4 regions of the Leuconostoc sp. DB-1 genome follow, and region 4 is predicted to be linked to each of the others. Evidence: riboswitches for the same ligand, from Rfam matches in the RefSeq annotation. Region 4 holds a riboswitch; each other region holds the start of a gene.
What was found. Region 4 has a riboswitch for thiamine pyrophosphate ahead of HFP47_RS03300 (solute carrier family 23 protein). Riboswitches for the same ligand answer to the same signal wherever they lie in the genome.

Region 1 (3,217 bases), 590 kb from region 4:
TAGTGCGATGCAAGCAGTTCGTTTACCCTATAATTTATCAACCTATCAGATTGCTGGTGGCACGGCTGCTGTATTAGATCAAGAGTACTTGCAGAAAAATGTCCAACGTTTTCAAGTAGAGCGCCAAAAGTTCCAAGATTTTTTGACTAAAAATAAGTTTAAGTTTTATGAATCACAGGCTAATTTTATTTGGATAAAGGTTGGCGAAACGAAAAAAGTTGGTCAAAAATTATTAGAACAAGGTTTCCAAGTCAACGATCGACTTAATCCTGAGTGGATTCGTATTGCGTTAGGTACACCAGAAGACAATGCTGAATTAAAATTAGCTTTTTTGAAAGCTACAAACAAATAAATTCACGGATACACAAAAATGTTGCGTCATTAAATAACGACGCAACATTTTTGTGTTATTAAATTTCACTTCTTTACATCAATAGCCTTACAAAGTGTTTGCCTGATTTAATACATCTTTGAAGCGCCAGTCTTCTTGGTGGTAGGCTTGTTCCCAGAACTGCCATTCTAATTCACAACTTTTAAGAAAAAAATGTGTGGCCTGTTGGCGTTGTTGAGTTGTTGCATTTTCTGCCAAGCGATCTATCCATTCAAAGATTTTGTCAGATAGTGAAACTTCCGAATCATCATCTGTATTATCATAAAAATCAATCCAGCTTTTGAATGGGTTATCATTTGTGTTTGCTTTCTCCTGAACTTGTTTTTTTGCAATTTCATTATAGGTCCAAGGGCACGCCTGAAAAGCAGCTAGAATATTTAATAAGGAGCCGGTGTCAGCCGCACGATACATATGTGATTCGTATAGATATGCTTTAGGTGTTGGCGTGGCGTGTTGCAATGTTTCATATTCAACGCCGGCAACGTCACAAAAAACATGATGGGGATGAATTTCGCTATTTAAAATGAAATCAATTGAATCAGCAAAAAATTTCATTTCATTACGATCAGTTAATTTTGTAATGGCATTGGCATAAATTTTGATAAATTCACTAAGATATTGGAAATCTTGTTCAACGTAAAAAATCAAAGCTTCTCGGGGAACGTAAGCGTCCGCAATGCCACGAACAAATGCGTGATCATGAATGGCTGTCATAATTGGTGCAGCTTGGGTGCGCAATTCTTCTGAAAACATAATTTCTCCTAAAATCTTTACATATCCAACAAAAAAACTCTCTCTTGACTAGGCAAAAAAGAGTATCTTTTGTAAAAAGAATACCACTTTCCTACGCTAGCATTGACTAGATCAGGTTCGAAGGGATTGATAAATAATATCATCTCAGCCAAGAAGGCACCCCTAGTGGACAGCATATATATTTTTTAATGAGATTAGCATAGCATTGAAAAATTAAAATTGCAAATGGTTTTATGGTGTAGCTAATGGGCTAGAAAATTTCTTTGCATTTAAAATTAGAATAGGTTATACTAATTCACGAAGTTAATATTTTATCTGGGGTACCGTAAGGTTGAGATAATACCCATTGAACCTGTCAGGTTAATACCTGCGAAGGAAGAATAAGTTAGATTAAGATGTCTTTTTGATGCCATCAATCACTAAATTCTTTTGTGGTTGGTGGCTTTTTGTATGGACACTTATACTATAAAAGGTATTTTATCGAAACATACAACCTCGAAACAAGAGGAGAGATGTTTATGGAACAAGTAGAAACAGTAACAGCGGGATCAAAAGGGAAATGGTCTTTGCGAGAAGTCATTTTAATGGCGTTGATTGGTATTGCCTTTGGTGTGATTTATTTTATTATGGATCCAGTGTACACAGCACTTGATGCAGTCTTAGTTCCGCTTGGGTTACACCAATACACCATTGCAATCACTATTGGGCCATGGATGATGGCAGCCCCATTGGCTAGTTATTTATTGAAACGTGTTGGTGCGGGATTAATAGGTGAATTGCTTGGCGCCACTGGAGAAGCCTTGTTGGGCGGCTATTGGGGTGTTGCAACACTAATTTCTGGATTTATTCAAGGTATCGGATCAGAGCTTGGTTTTACTTTGACAGGATATAAAAGCTGGAAAATGGGTTTGATTTTGTCAACATTTACTGGAACATGCGTGACATTCATCTGGTCATTGTTCCACGATGGATATCTACAATTTGATTTTGGTATGCTAGTTGGGTTGTTTATTGTTCGCTGGATTTCAATTGCATTTTTTGCCGGTCTATTAGTTTACTGGATTGTCAACTTGCTAGAGAAGTCTAAATTATTAAAAACAAACCGATAAGGTCAATAAAAGTATGACGGAATTAAAGGCCAATCATTTGGATATTAAATTTGACGATGAAATTATCTTAGAAGATATTTCACTGGAGATTAGACCAGAACAATTTATATTATTAGTTGGTTCATCTGGATGTGGCAAATCAACTTTGATGACTGCCTTAGCTGGGTTATATCCTAAATATGGCGGCGAATTGTCACAGGAAGTGTCTTTGAACCATCAATCAATTGCTCAAATCAAAGCGAACCATCGCGCTAAAAAAGTTGCCATGCTATTTCAGCATCCAGATCAACAATTTGCCATGGATCGCGTAGAAGATGAATTAATTTTTTCATTAGAAAATTTATCTTTAACTACCGAGGAAATTGATAAGAGAATTAATTCTGCTTTATCAGAGGTAGGAATTGAATCACTGCGACACCGAGAACTTTCATACTTGTCAGGTGGAGAATTGCAAAAGGTTGCTTTAGCTGAAACATTAGCGATGGGTGCAGAAATTATTTTATTGGATGAACCTTTTGCGGCCGTTGATCCAGAGCATCGACATGAGTTACAAGTATTGTTAAAAAAATTAGTTGATCAAGGACATGGTATTTTAGTTTCAGATCATGACACAAGTGGATACGAAAATCTGATAACAGATTTATATCGTATTGAAAATCGACATATAGCATGTATTGATTCTACAGCTTGGTCTCCTTTTTTTAAACAAGATGTAAATGATAGTATTGTTACTAATGATGAATTTAATGAGTCTGTGTTTAGCATGGCACATGTGACGGTAAACAACGGTAAACAATCCATATTGAAGAATAGCAGTTTTGAGTGGGCAAAAGATAAAATCACCTTAATTACTGGACCCAATGGTATTGGAAAATCAAGCTTACTGCTTACTTTTGCAAGATTACACGATTATGAGGGCTCGTTGTTGTATCAAAGGAAGCTACTCGATAAACTTCGTAAAAAA
Region 2 (3,217 bases), 200 kb from region 4:
CTTGTGCAATCACTTGATAACCTCCTGAATTTGCTGATATTTTTTTTTCCAATCTTGATAAATGGGTGAATCAGCTTTTCCAGCAAATTCAAGATTTTCAAAAATTGTGTCGATACGATCCAATTCTTTCTGCCATTTAGCAACAAAAACTGACGTTTTTCTCTTTCGCAAGACAGGACCAAATTTTTTATCGAGGCTTGATAAACTTTGGGTGCCCTTTGTTGCAATCATAATTTCATAAAAGTGGTTATCCTCTTGTTCAATAACCTCGTCGTTAATTTTATACTGATGGTTGTTTAGCCATGTTCGCACAATGTGCTCATCAGTATTAGGTTGTAGTATAAGCGTTTCAAAACGTTTTGCTCTTGAAAATCCCGCTTCTAATATATCTGTAATTAAGACACCACCCATACCAGCGATTGTGACCGTGTCAATATGATCCTCATCTTTAATTGCCGCTAATCCATTCGCCAATCTCGCCTCAAGTTGTGTGGTTAACGCTCTTCGAACAATTTCGTGCTGCGCATTTTCGTAAGGTCCTTTAGCAACCTCACCAGCAATCGCAAACGATATTTTGTTATTGATTAATAGATTAGCAGGTAAATAGGCGTGATCAGAGCCAATATCGGCTAACCTTGCGCCTTTGGGTACAAATGAAGCCACAGCTGCAAGCCGTGGTGAAAGATGAATACTGTCCATTTTCTATCCTTAAAGTTGTTTTTTTTACTCATTTTAGTATAACAAATAAGTCAATATCTCGCTGATATCATGTACTTTTAATTAATAAAGACCACAAGTTACATCATACTCAAATTTCATAATTAAAAACATTAGAATGTTAGAAAATATAACATAATTTTGGGATTAAATTCTATTGCATACGAATAGTTTGCACGATAATTTGTCTTGTGTTACACTCTAGGCGTGAGCTTTTCACAAATAACTGAAAACACCAAAATCTGGGGTGCCGTCGCGCTGAGATAAAACCCATCACACCTGATCTAGTTAATACTAGCGTAGGGAGATTTACTTGAAAATGTATTAATGAACTGACATATCTTGACGGTACTATGTTTTGTAACGTTATCACTATAATATATGATGATGAAATAACACAAGTTTGTTAAGTAACGTTTCTGCATTGAGATCATGACCACAATTTTTCAAGCCAGTCTTCCTTGTGAAGTCTGGCTTTTTCTAATTACACCCGATTTTGCGGTGATTTCGGTTACATCAATTATTAACCAATAAGTCATGTAAACAGTTGTATAGCTCATGCACCTATTGGTTAATATCGGAAATTTTAGGAGGTTTTGCAAATGTCTGCAAACAAATGGTCACTTCGCGATGTTATCTTCATCGCACTAATCGGTGTTTTTTTTGGATTTATATTTTGGGCTTGGGCATTTGGTTATAATGTCATCGCTGCCTTTTTAACACCATTTGGATTAAGCGCATATGCTAATGATGCAACATTGGGTCCTTGGCTAATGGCTGGTCCGATGGCTGGGTTCATCTTACGTCGTCCTGGCGCATCAATTATAGGTGAAACACTTGGCGGCACAATTGAAATGGTGTTTGGCTCTCAATGGGGTGTCATGAACGTTGTTTCTGCATTAATCCAAGGGTTTGGTACCGAACTTGGATTTGCTGTATTTGGCTACCGTCGTTGGGACAAAACGAGTTTGTCAATGTCTGTCATCACAGTTACCATTGTGACGTTTATTTGGGACCTGTTCCGTAATGGTTATGCTGACTACTCATTTGGTTTGTTGATTGGATTATTTATTACTCGCCTCATTTCAGCAGCTATTTTTGCAGGAGTTATCGTTTACTTCACACAAAAATTAGTTGCTAAATCAGGTATTCTAGAGGTCAATAAAAACGAGGTGGTCTCATGATATCAAGTATTGCGGTCCAAGTATTGCCGATGACAGCTGACACAGAAGAAGTCATTCGCATAGTTGATCATGTGATTGCTTATATTGACAAGAGTGGTGTCAACTATCAGGTAGGTGCTTTCGAATCAACTCTCGAAGGTGATTACGATCAACTAATGGATATTTTAAAAAATTTGCCCAAGGTTGCAGCAGAAATTAGTGACATCCCTGTCATGGTATACAGCAAAATAAACATGGCTACAGATTCTGATGTTTTAACCATTGCAAAGAAAACAGATAAATATAAATAAGCGGAATTTCCGCGTACATAGGGAATTATTATGGTTACTCATTTAAAACATATCAGTTTGTCATATGGCAATACAAAAATACTTGATGATACCACCATGTCAATATCTCACAATAGTTTTAACCTGCTAATTGGTCCCTCTGGCTCTGGAAAATCAACCCTTCTCCGAATATTTGCAGGATTATATCCGCAACTAAAAGGTGAAGTACTTGTTAATGATCAAGCAGTTACCACATTACCGGCTAACGAGAAAGCCAAAGTCGTCGGTTTTTTATTTCAAGATCCAGACACACAATTTGTTATGAAAACGCCACTGGATGAATTGATTTTCACTTTAGAAAACTTGCAAGTTGATCCTTCTGATATCAAGCAACGTGCAACGCACGCTCTAGAATTTGTTGGTATTTCAGACTTAACTCATCAAGACATTGACACCTTATCAGGTGGTGAAAAACAAAAAGTTGCATTGGCTATCATTGTTGCAATGCAAAGTGATTTCTTATTATTAGACGAACCTTTTGCAAATATTGATAGCCAATCTCGCCAAGACCTATTAGCTAAATTGAAAGATTTACAAATACAGGGACAAACCACTATATTAATCACTGATCATGATTTACATGGGTACGAGCCACTTGTTGATCATGTGTGGGAAATACACCACAAAAAAGTAGCAACTGTTAGTAACTTTCAGAATCGTATTTTACCGGAACAAAATGTCCACCTGCAATTACCTAAAGAAGGTGTTTTGCAATTAAAAAATTTTGAACTTTTAGTGGGGCAACGTCAATTAATTAGTATTTCTGATTTACCTTTGTCTCCCGGTGGAATTACGCTCTTTACTGGAGCAAATGGCACAGGCAAGTCGTCCCTTTTCAATGCGCTAACTCGACTAAAATCCTACCAGGGTGACATTTTGTATATAGATCAAAATATCAAAAAATTTAATGCTGCTAAATATGCAAAACAAGTAGCATTGATCTTTCAAAATGCAGAACGGCAGTTTTTACGAATGACGATTCGTGAG
Region 3 (3,217 bases), 480 kb from region 4:
AATAGCCATTGGCGATTAGTTGTTTCAAAAATGTCTTGGAAACGATTAGAAGCTGTTTCATCTGGGCCAAAGCCACGGAAGTTAGTAGGATTAAGTTTGATGATATCACGCAAATAGTCACCTAACAAAATAGCATCTTGAGCTAAGTTATTGCCTGGCTGATTATTTTCTACCAAATAATTGTCAATGTCAGGTAAAATTAAAGGTTTGATAATACCAGCATTGGTGACCGAATTATTGGCCATACGTAGCTCTTTTTTCGGTAATACTTCTTGGATAGATTGTGTTAACTGACCGTTTTCATCAAATAATTCATCCGGTTTGTAAGATTGTAACCAATCAACCAGTTGTGGTATATATTCAGGATGATTTTGGTCAGCAGGAATTGGAATTTGGTGTGCACGAAATGAATTTTCAATTGGTTTGTCATCCCAAGTTTTTGGCCCTGTCCAGCCTTTAGGTGAACGTAAAACAATCATTGGCCAAAGTGGTCGTGTAATCTCTTCATTTGTCTGCTGAACGGCTTTTTCTCTAATGTCTTTAATCTCAGTAAATACTGTGTCCATGGTTTTTGCCATTTCTTCATGAACTTGCATAATCGGTTTGTCAAAAGAACTTACAAAGTAAGGGTGCCATCCCAGACTGTGGAAATACTCGGTTAGTGTTTCATCAGATTCTCGAGAGAGAACTGTGGGATTCGCAATCTTGAAGCCATTTAAATTCAAAATTGGTAATACAGTACCATCATTTTTAGGATTCAAAAATTTATTAACATGCCATGAAGTGGCTAGGGGTGCTGTTTCTGCTTCACCATCGCCAACAACAACCGCAGCAATGAGGTCTGGATTATCCAATACAGCACCAGCACCGTGCAAGATAGAATAGCCTAAAGCACCACCTTCATGAATCGATCCAGGTACTTTAGGATCAGCATGTGAAGCAACGCCACCGGGGAAAGAGAAACGCTTAAACATTTTCTGCATACCCGCTTCATCCTGTGTGATTTCTGGAAATGCTTCGGTATAACTACCATCAAGATAAGCATTTGAAATCATTACTTGTCCGCCATGGCCAGGCCCCTCAATGTAAAACATATTCAAATTAAATTTATTAATAGCACGATTTAAATGGGCATAAATAAAGTTTTGACTAGGAATCGTGCCCCAGTGCCCGATTGGGTGAATTTTAACTTGTTTTGCCGTTAACTTTTCCTTAAGCAATGGGTTATCTAACAAATAGAGTTGTCCAACTGACAAATAATTGGTAGCTCGCCAGTAGGCATCTAAATTGTTCAGGTAATCTGTTGAATCGATATTCATTTGATACTTCCTCCAATTTGTGACAACGCATACACAAAGTGCATGCTACGATTGCGTAAAAATATTGCAAGATATAAAATTAACTTTGCAAAGTATAGTGAAAAGTTCAGAAATAAATTGATAATTAATCTGAACCTGGCGAACACCAATTCATTATCAAGCCGTGTTTTTACATATTCATCGTAAAGGTTGTTTTTTAAAAAGTCAATACCAATACATTAATTGGTACGACCCAATTAATGTATTGGTATTGACTTTTATGGTTATAATCGCGTCATAACGGGAATTAACGTCTTAAAATTACTATTTGGTAAAATAATTTGTTTGCATACTTCTGAACAAGTGTGTTACACTCGATTTTGTTATTAGTCGATTAATTAACATACTAGGGGTGCTTTTAAAAAAGCTGAGAGAGAAGAGATAATCTTTGAACCCTTTGAACCTGATCTGTAGCAAGCAGCGTAGGAAAGTATGAATATATGATTTTTTTGCAATCATATAAACAGCCATACTATATCTAAGAGCGTTTGCAATATAACTGTTATTATTGCAAACGCTCTTTTTCTATGTGTTGAAAATTTAGGAGGCAATTTTGTGAATCAACGTATTTTTTTGGCGGCACCTTTCAAACAACTTTTGAATCAAAACAATCGAGTCAATACGGAAACTACACAGGCACTGCAGCAAGTAATGCAAGTGTTAGAAGATAAAGGAATGTTTGTGGATAATGCGCACAAACGAGAGAATTGGGGATTAGAAATGATGACCCCCACTCAATGTACAGATGCTGATTTTAATTCCATAAAAAATTGTGATATTTTAATGGCTTTTCCGGGTAGCCCAGCATCACCAGGTACCCATATTGAAATTGGCTGGGCGTCAGCATTTCATAAAAAGATTATTTTGCTTTTAAAGAATGATGTTGACTATGCATATTTGATACGTGGTCTTGGTGTAATTGGGGACGTAGAGTATATCTATTACGAAGATATGAATAGTTGCCTTTCACAAATAAGTAATGTGATAGACAATTATCTACAACACAATAAAGTATTGTCAAAGTAGCGTTGAATGAGGGAGTTGAGTTAAATGACAACATATGAAACCTTTGATGATGCCTATATAGCCGAACTAAATGAAATATATCATCATGCAGAATTTTTCAATGAGCCCAGAGGATTTAGTAGTCGGGAAAAATTAGGTGTTAATTTTAAAATTGAAAATCCCGTACAGAGAATTGTATATAGCCAAACGAGAAAAACAAATATTATCTTTAATTTTGCGGAGGCATTGTGGTATCTAACAGGAAACAATAGCTTGTCTTACATCAGCTATTACAATAAACGAATGCCTGATTATTCAATGGACGGGCAAATACTAACCGGTACGGCATACGGCAAAAAGCTGTTTCATTTTGGGGAACAAAACCTAAATCAATGGCAGAACGTTAAACAAGAACTGCTAAATGATGCTGATTCGAAACGAGCGGTAATCCAAATATTTGATGCACACGAATTAACAATTAATCAAAATTTAGATGTATCTTGCACATTGGGATTGCAGTTCTTAATTAGAAATAACCAACTTAATATGGTGGCTTACATGCGAGCAAATGATGCGTTTCGAGGCATAGTAAGTGATATTTTTTCATTCACCTTTATCCAAGAATTTATGGCACGAGAGTTGAATCTTAAAGTTGGAAAATATTACCATAGCGTGGGCACAATGCATATTTATGAACCTGATAATCAGTGGGTGACGCATGTGCTCAATGAATCAAATGATCAAACATTTATCTCTCCTAAAATGCCACAAGGAAATAATTGGGCGATGGTACATGAGCTAATGCATTATGAAGAAAAATTGAGAAAAAAAGAATTAACAATGAATTGGGTGGA
Region 4 (3,217 bases):
ATTCGAGATATAATGTTTGCTTCTATGATTAATATTTGTTGTGCCACTCGAATAAAAAACATCCGCAGCTTGATTAATATCTTCGGTTGACAGAATTAATTCTTTGTACGCTTGAATCGGAATTAGCGGAACCTCGCGCCAGTTTTTTACAGTCAAGAGGTTTTTATGTCGCAATTGGGCAAATTTTTTATACGGTAAATTGTTTTGAAATTGATAAGCAAAAATGCGCATAACTAGCTGATTGAAGTCCGATTCATATCGCTCTGTTTGATGATCCTTGTATTTATTAATGAAAGTTAAAATGTCGCTTTGAATTTTTTTAGATTTTTCAATCATGAGATCCTCTTATATTTTTTATCATTCGTGGTAAGTTAACCAAGGCAAACTGTAAGATGATGGCAGACAACGCACCGACTAATATGCTATTAGATAATAATTCACCTGTAACACCTGACCAGCCGGTTGCATAGTTAGGCAGAGCAATCGCTAGTATGATAGACAATCCAATAATCATGTTATTTTCATTGTTGTCAGGCGCTCTTTTCAAAATGTTGAATCCAGTCAGAATTAAAGTTGTTGCTGCGGGCAAAAATATGCCCCCAATCACTGGACTAGGCGTTATTGCCAAAAACGCACCAATTTTAGGAACAAAACCTAGTACGACAAACAAAATCCCTGCAATAATTACTGGTATTCTCGAAACATTACCAGTTAAGTTTAAAATCCCTACATTCTGCGCAAAAGCAGTTGTTGGAAAGCCTCCGAACAAGGATGAAAACATTGATCCCGCAGATTCGCCAATTAGACCATTTTGAATGCGCCTTGGTGAAATATTTTCTTTTAAAGTATCGCCAGCTGCCTGATAGACACCTAAAGCCTCTACCACTGCAACCACATAGGCAACAAAGAATGTCAAAAACATGACCCAATTAAACTTTAGCGATCCATAAGGCAATAAATGAGGCATGCCAAACCATGATTTTGTTGATAATACGCTGTAATCTACGACACCTAACGAAACTGCTAGAATATCACCAACAATTAGCGCGATTAAAAAGGAAAAACGTTTCCAAAATCCCTTACCAAATATCGACAATAGAATGACAATAGTTGCTGTAGTAATAGACAAAATAAGTGTTGTTGGTGAAGAGAAACCTTTATCACCTGGATAAACACCTAAGAATTCAGATAGTGTGAATCCAGATAAAGAAATACCAACCAAAAATATTAGTGTTCCGGTAATTGCCGGTGTCAATAATTTGATTAGTTTATTGATAAGTCCTGTAACAGACAATAAAAATACAATGAGTGCACTCAGTAAAATTGAACCACTCGCCGTTGCTAACTGACCAGCTTTACCAGCATTAATCATTAACGCGTCAAAAGCAGCTGACGGCCCTTGAACAATAGGCAGCTTCGCTAATTTTGTTGCCTGTGTAAGCGTGACTAATCCTGAAACAATAAAAATCGTGTTCACAAGATTAGTTGATAAGTTCAGTGAGAGCCCTGCGGCAGCGGCAACATAAATTGGATCTAACCACACGTTAGAAACAAACACGTGCTGTATTCCAGCTAGGCCATGATCCATGATTCGGTTATGTTTTGGTGTCATCATAATTAAATTCCTTTTCCAATAAAAAAGTGCCCTTAAATACATAAAAAAGGACACTTTTGACAACAGTACATGTCGTTATCAAATATTGGTCACTTTCCTACGCTAGTATTAACTAGATCAGGTTCAAAGGGACCGATATACATCATCTCAGTCTTTGCGACGCCCCTAGTGATTATTATTCATTTTTCAAAAAAATCCTCTCAATAAGTCATTTTATGCAATAAAAAAACATTTTTCTCACCTAGAGAAAAATGCTACGTTAAAAAATGTAGCACTTTCCTACGCTGATGTTAATCAGTTCAGGTTCGAAGGGTTCTTCTCAGCCATTTTGGCGCCCCTAGCACAAGCATTATTGTATCATAAATTTTCTATTAAATGTAAGTAATTCATTCTATTTTTCACATAAGTTTGTCATTAAGTGATATCCTTACTGATGAAATTTACCTTTCACAAATCAGCCAGTCGAGAATATAAAAAATACCAGTCTGTTACTAAACACAGACCAGTATTTTGATGCCTCGTCATTAAGGCTGTACTTGTGTTTTCCCCTGCTCATCATTGTACAACTTAGTATCATATATTTTGATAAATGGTAAGTAAATAATGAAAGCTATTACAACACAGATTATTGCTAAGACTGCTGCTTTCCAATCAACGGTACTAATAAATGCACCGATTCCGGCTGGGGATGGCCATGGTGCTTGAATAACAATTGGCCGAATGATATGGAAGTTAATGGCTGCATAAGCAACGGAAGCTGTTGCCATTGGTGCCAAGAAAAATGGAATAGCTAGATAAGGATTATAAACAATTGGTAATCCAAATATTAACGGCTTGTTAATATTAAAAAGTGATGGTACGATTGAAGCTCGGCCTAAAACTTTTAGCTGTTCGGAACGTGCTAGTAAAGTAATAAATATGCATAATCCAAGTGTCGCACCAGAGCCACCTAAGATAGCAAAGGCATTATTAAATTCTCCAGCAAACGGTATGTTAGCCCCATTTGAATTTGCTACCATATTTGCTAAGAAGATAGGCGTAATAAATGCGGAAATAATGTTAGCGCCATGAATACCAACAATCCACAAGGCATGAATCAAGAACTCAATCACCATAATTCCTAGCCAGGTGCTAGTCATGCTTGTAACGAAGCTAAATGGTATTGCAATCATTTTGAAAATGTCAGTACCGAGTAACACTAAGGAACCATTAATACCCAGTACAACAAAAGCAATAACGAAAGTTGGAATCAATGCCGTAAATGATCTTGATACACCTTCCGGTACAGCATCCGGCATTTTAATCGTCCAGTTATGTTTCACACAGAATGAATACAACCAAACTGCTAAAATAGCCATAATAATCGCTGTGAAAATACCACTTGTTCCAACACGGTCGATTGTGCTAGTCATTCTAAATCCGTTGATAACTGTCTCGTCCTTGGATATAGTATTTAGCAGAACAATTTTTCCGCCTTTTAAAACCAATTCTGGCAAGCACATAAAGAATGCAAATAGTGATAAGAAGGCACCATTTAATGGCGCTACTTTTAGTTTATCTTCTGTTTGAATAATACGAGTTAATTCAAAACCAATTGCTAAA

Region 1: it holds a riboswitch for thiamine pyrophosphate, as region 4 does, so the genes downstream of both, tenA (thiaminase II) here and HFP47_RS03300 (solute carrier family 23 protein) in region 4, are expected to answer to the same signal.
Region 2: it holds a riboswitch for thiamine pyrophosphate, as region 4 does, so the genes downstream of both, HFP47_RS02465 (ECF transporter S component) here and HFP47_RS03300 (solute carrier family 23 protein) in region 4, are expected to answer to the same signal.
Region 3: it holds a riboswitch for thiamine pyrophosphate, as region 4 does, so the genes downstream of both, HFP47_RS05815 (nucleoside 2-deoxyribosyltransferase) here and HFP47_RS03300 (solute carrier family 23 protein) in region 4, are expected to answer to the same signal.

The regions. Positions count from the first base shown of each region.
Region 1 covers NZ_JABFNJ010000001.1:1,298,622-1,301,838, reverse strand. The annotation lists gene hisC (histidinol-phosphate transaminase) at 1-352, shown strand, start outside; gene tenA (thiaminase II) at 440-1,144, opposite strand; TPP riboswitch at 1,216-1,318, opposite strand; TPP riboswitch at 1,451-1,539, shown strand; gene HFP47_RS06295 (ECF transporter S component) at 1,663-2,253, shown strand; gene HFP47_RS06290 (ATP-binding cassette domain-containing protein) at 2,267-3,217, shown strand, end outside.
Region 2 covers NZ_JABFNJ010000001.1:516,082-519,298, reverse strand. The annotation lists gene HFP47_RS02475 (Nif3-like dinuclear metal center hexameric protein) at 1-13, opposite strand, end outside; gene HFP47_RS02470 (class I SAM-dependent methyltransferase) at 10-699, opposite strand; TPP riboswitch at 951-1,040, shown strand; gene HFP47_RS02465 (ECF transporter S component) at 1,320-1,901, shown strand; gene HFP47_RS02460 (thiamine-binding protein) at 1,898-2,191, shown strand; gene HFP47_RS02455 (ATP-binding cassette domain-containing protein) at 2,222-3,217, shown strand, end outside.
Region 3 covers NZ_JABFNJ010000001.1:1,191,162-1,194,378, reverse strand. The annotation lists gene HFP47_RS05820 (phosphoketolase family protein) at 1-1,319, opposite strand, end outside; TPP riboswitch at 1,697-1,804, shown strand; gene HFP47_RS05815 (nucleoside 2-deoxyribosyltransferase) at 1,914-2,384, shown strand; gene HFP47_RS05810 (thymidylate synthase) at 2,409-3,217, shown strand, end outside.
Region 4 covers NZ_JABFNJ010000001.1:713,432-716,648, reverse strand. The annotation lists gene HFP47_RS03300 (solute carrier family 23 protein) at 329-1,615, opposite strand; TPP riboswitch at 1,693-1,792, opposite strand; TPP riboswitch at 1,875-1,964, opposite strand; gene celB (PTS cellobiose transporter subunit IIC) at 2,140-3,217, opposite strand, start outside.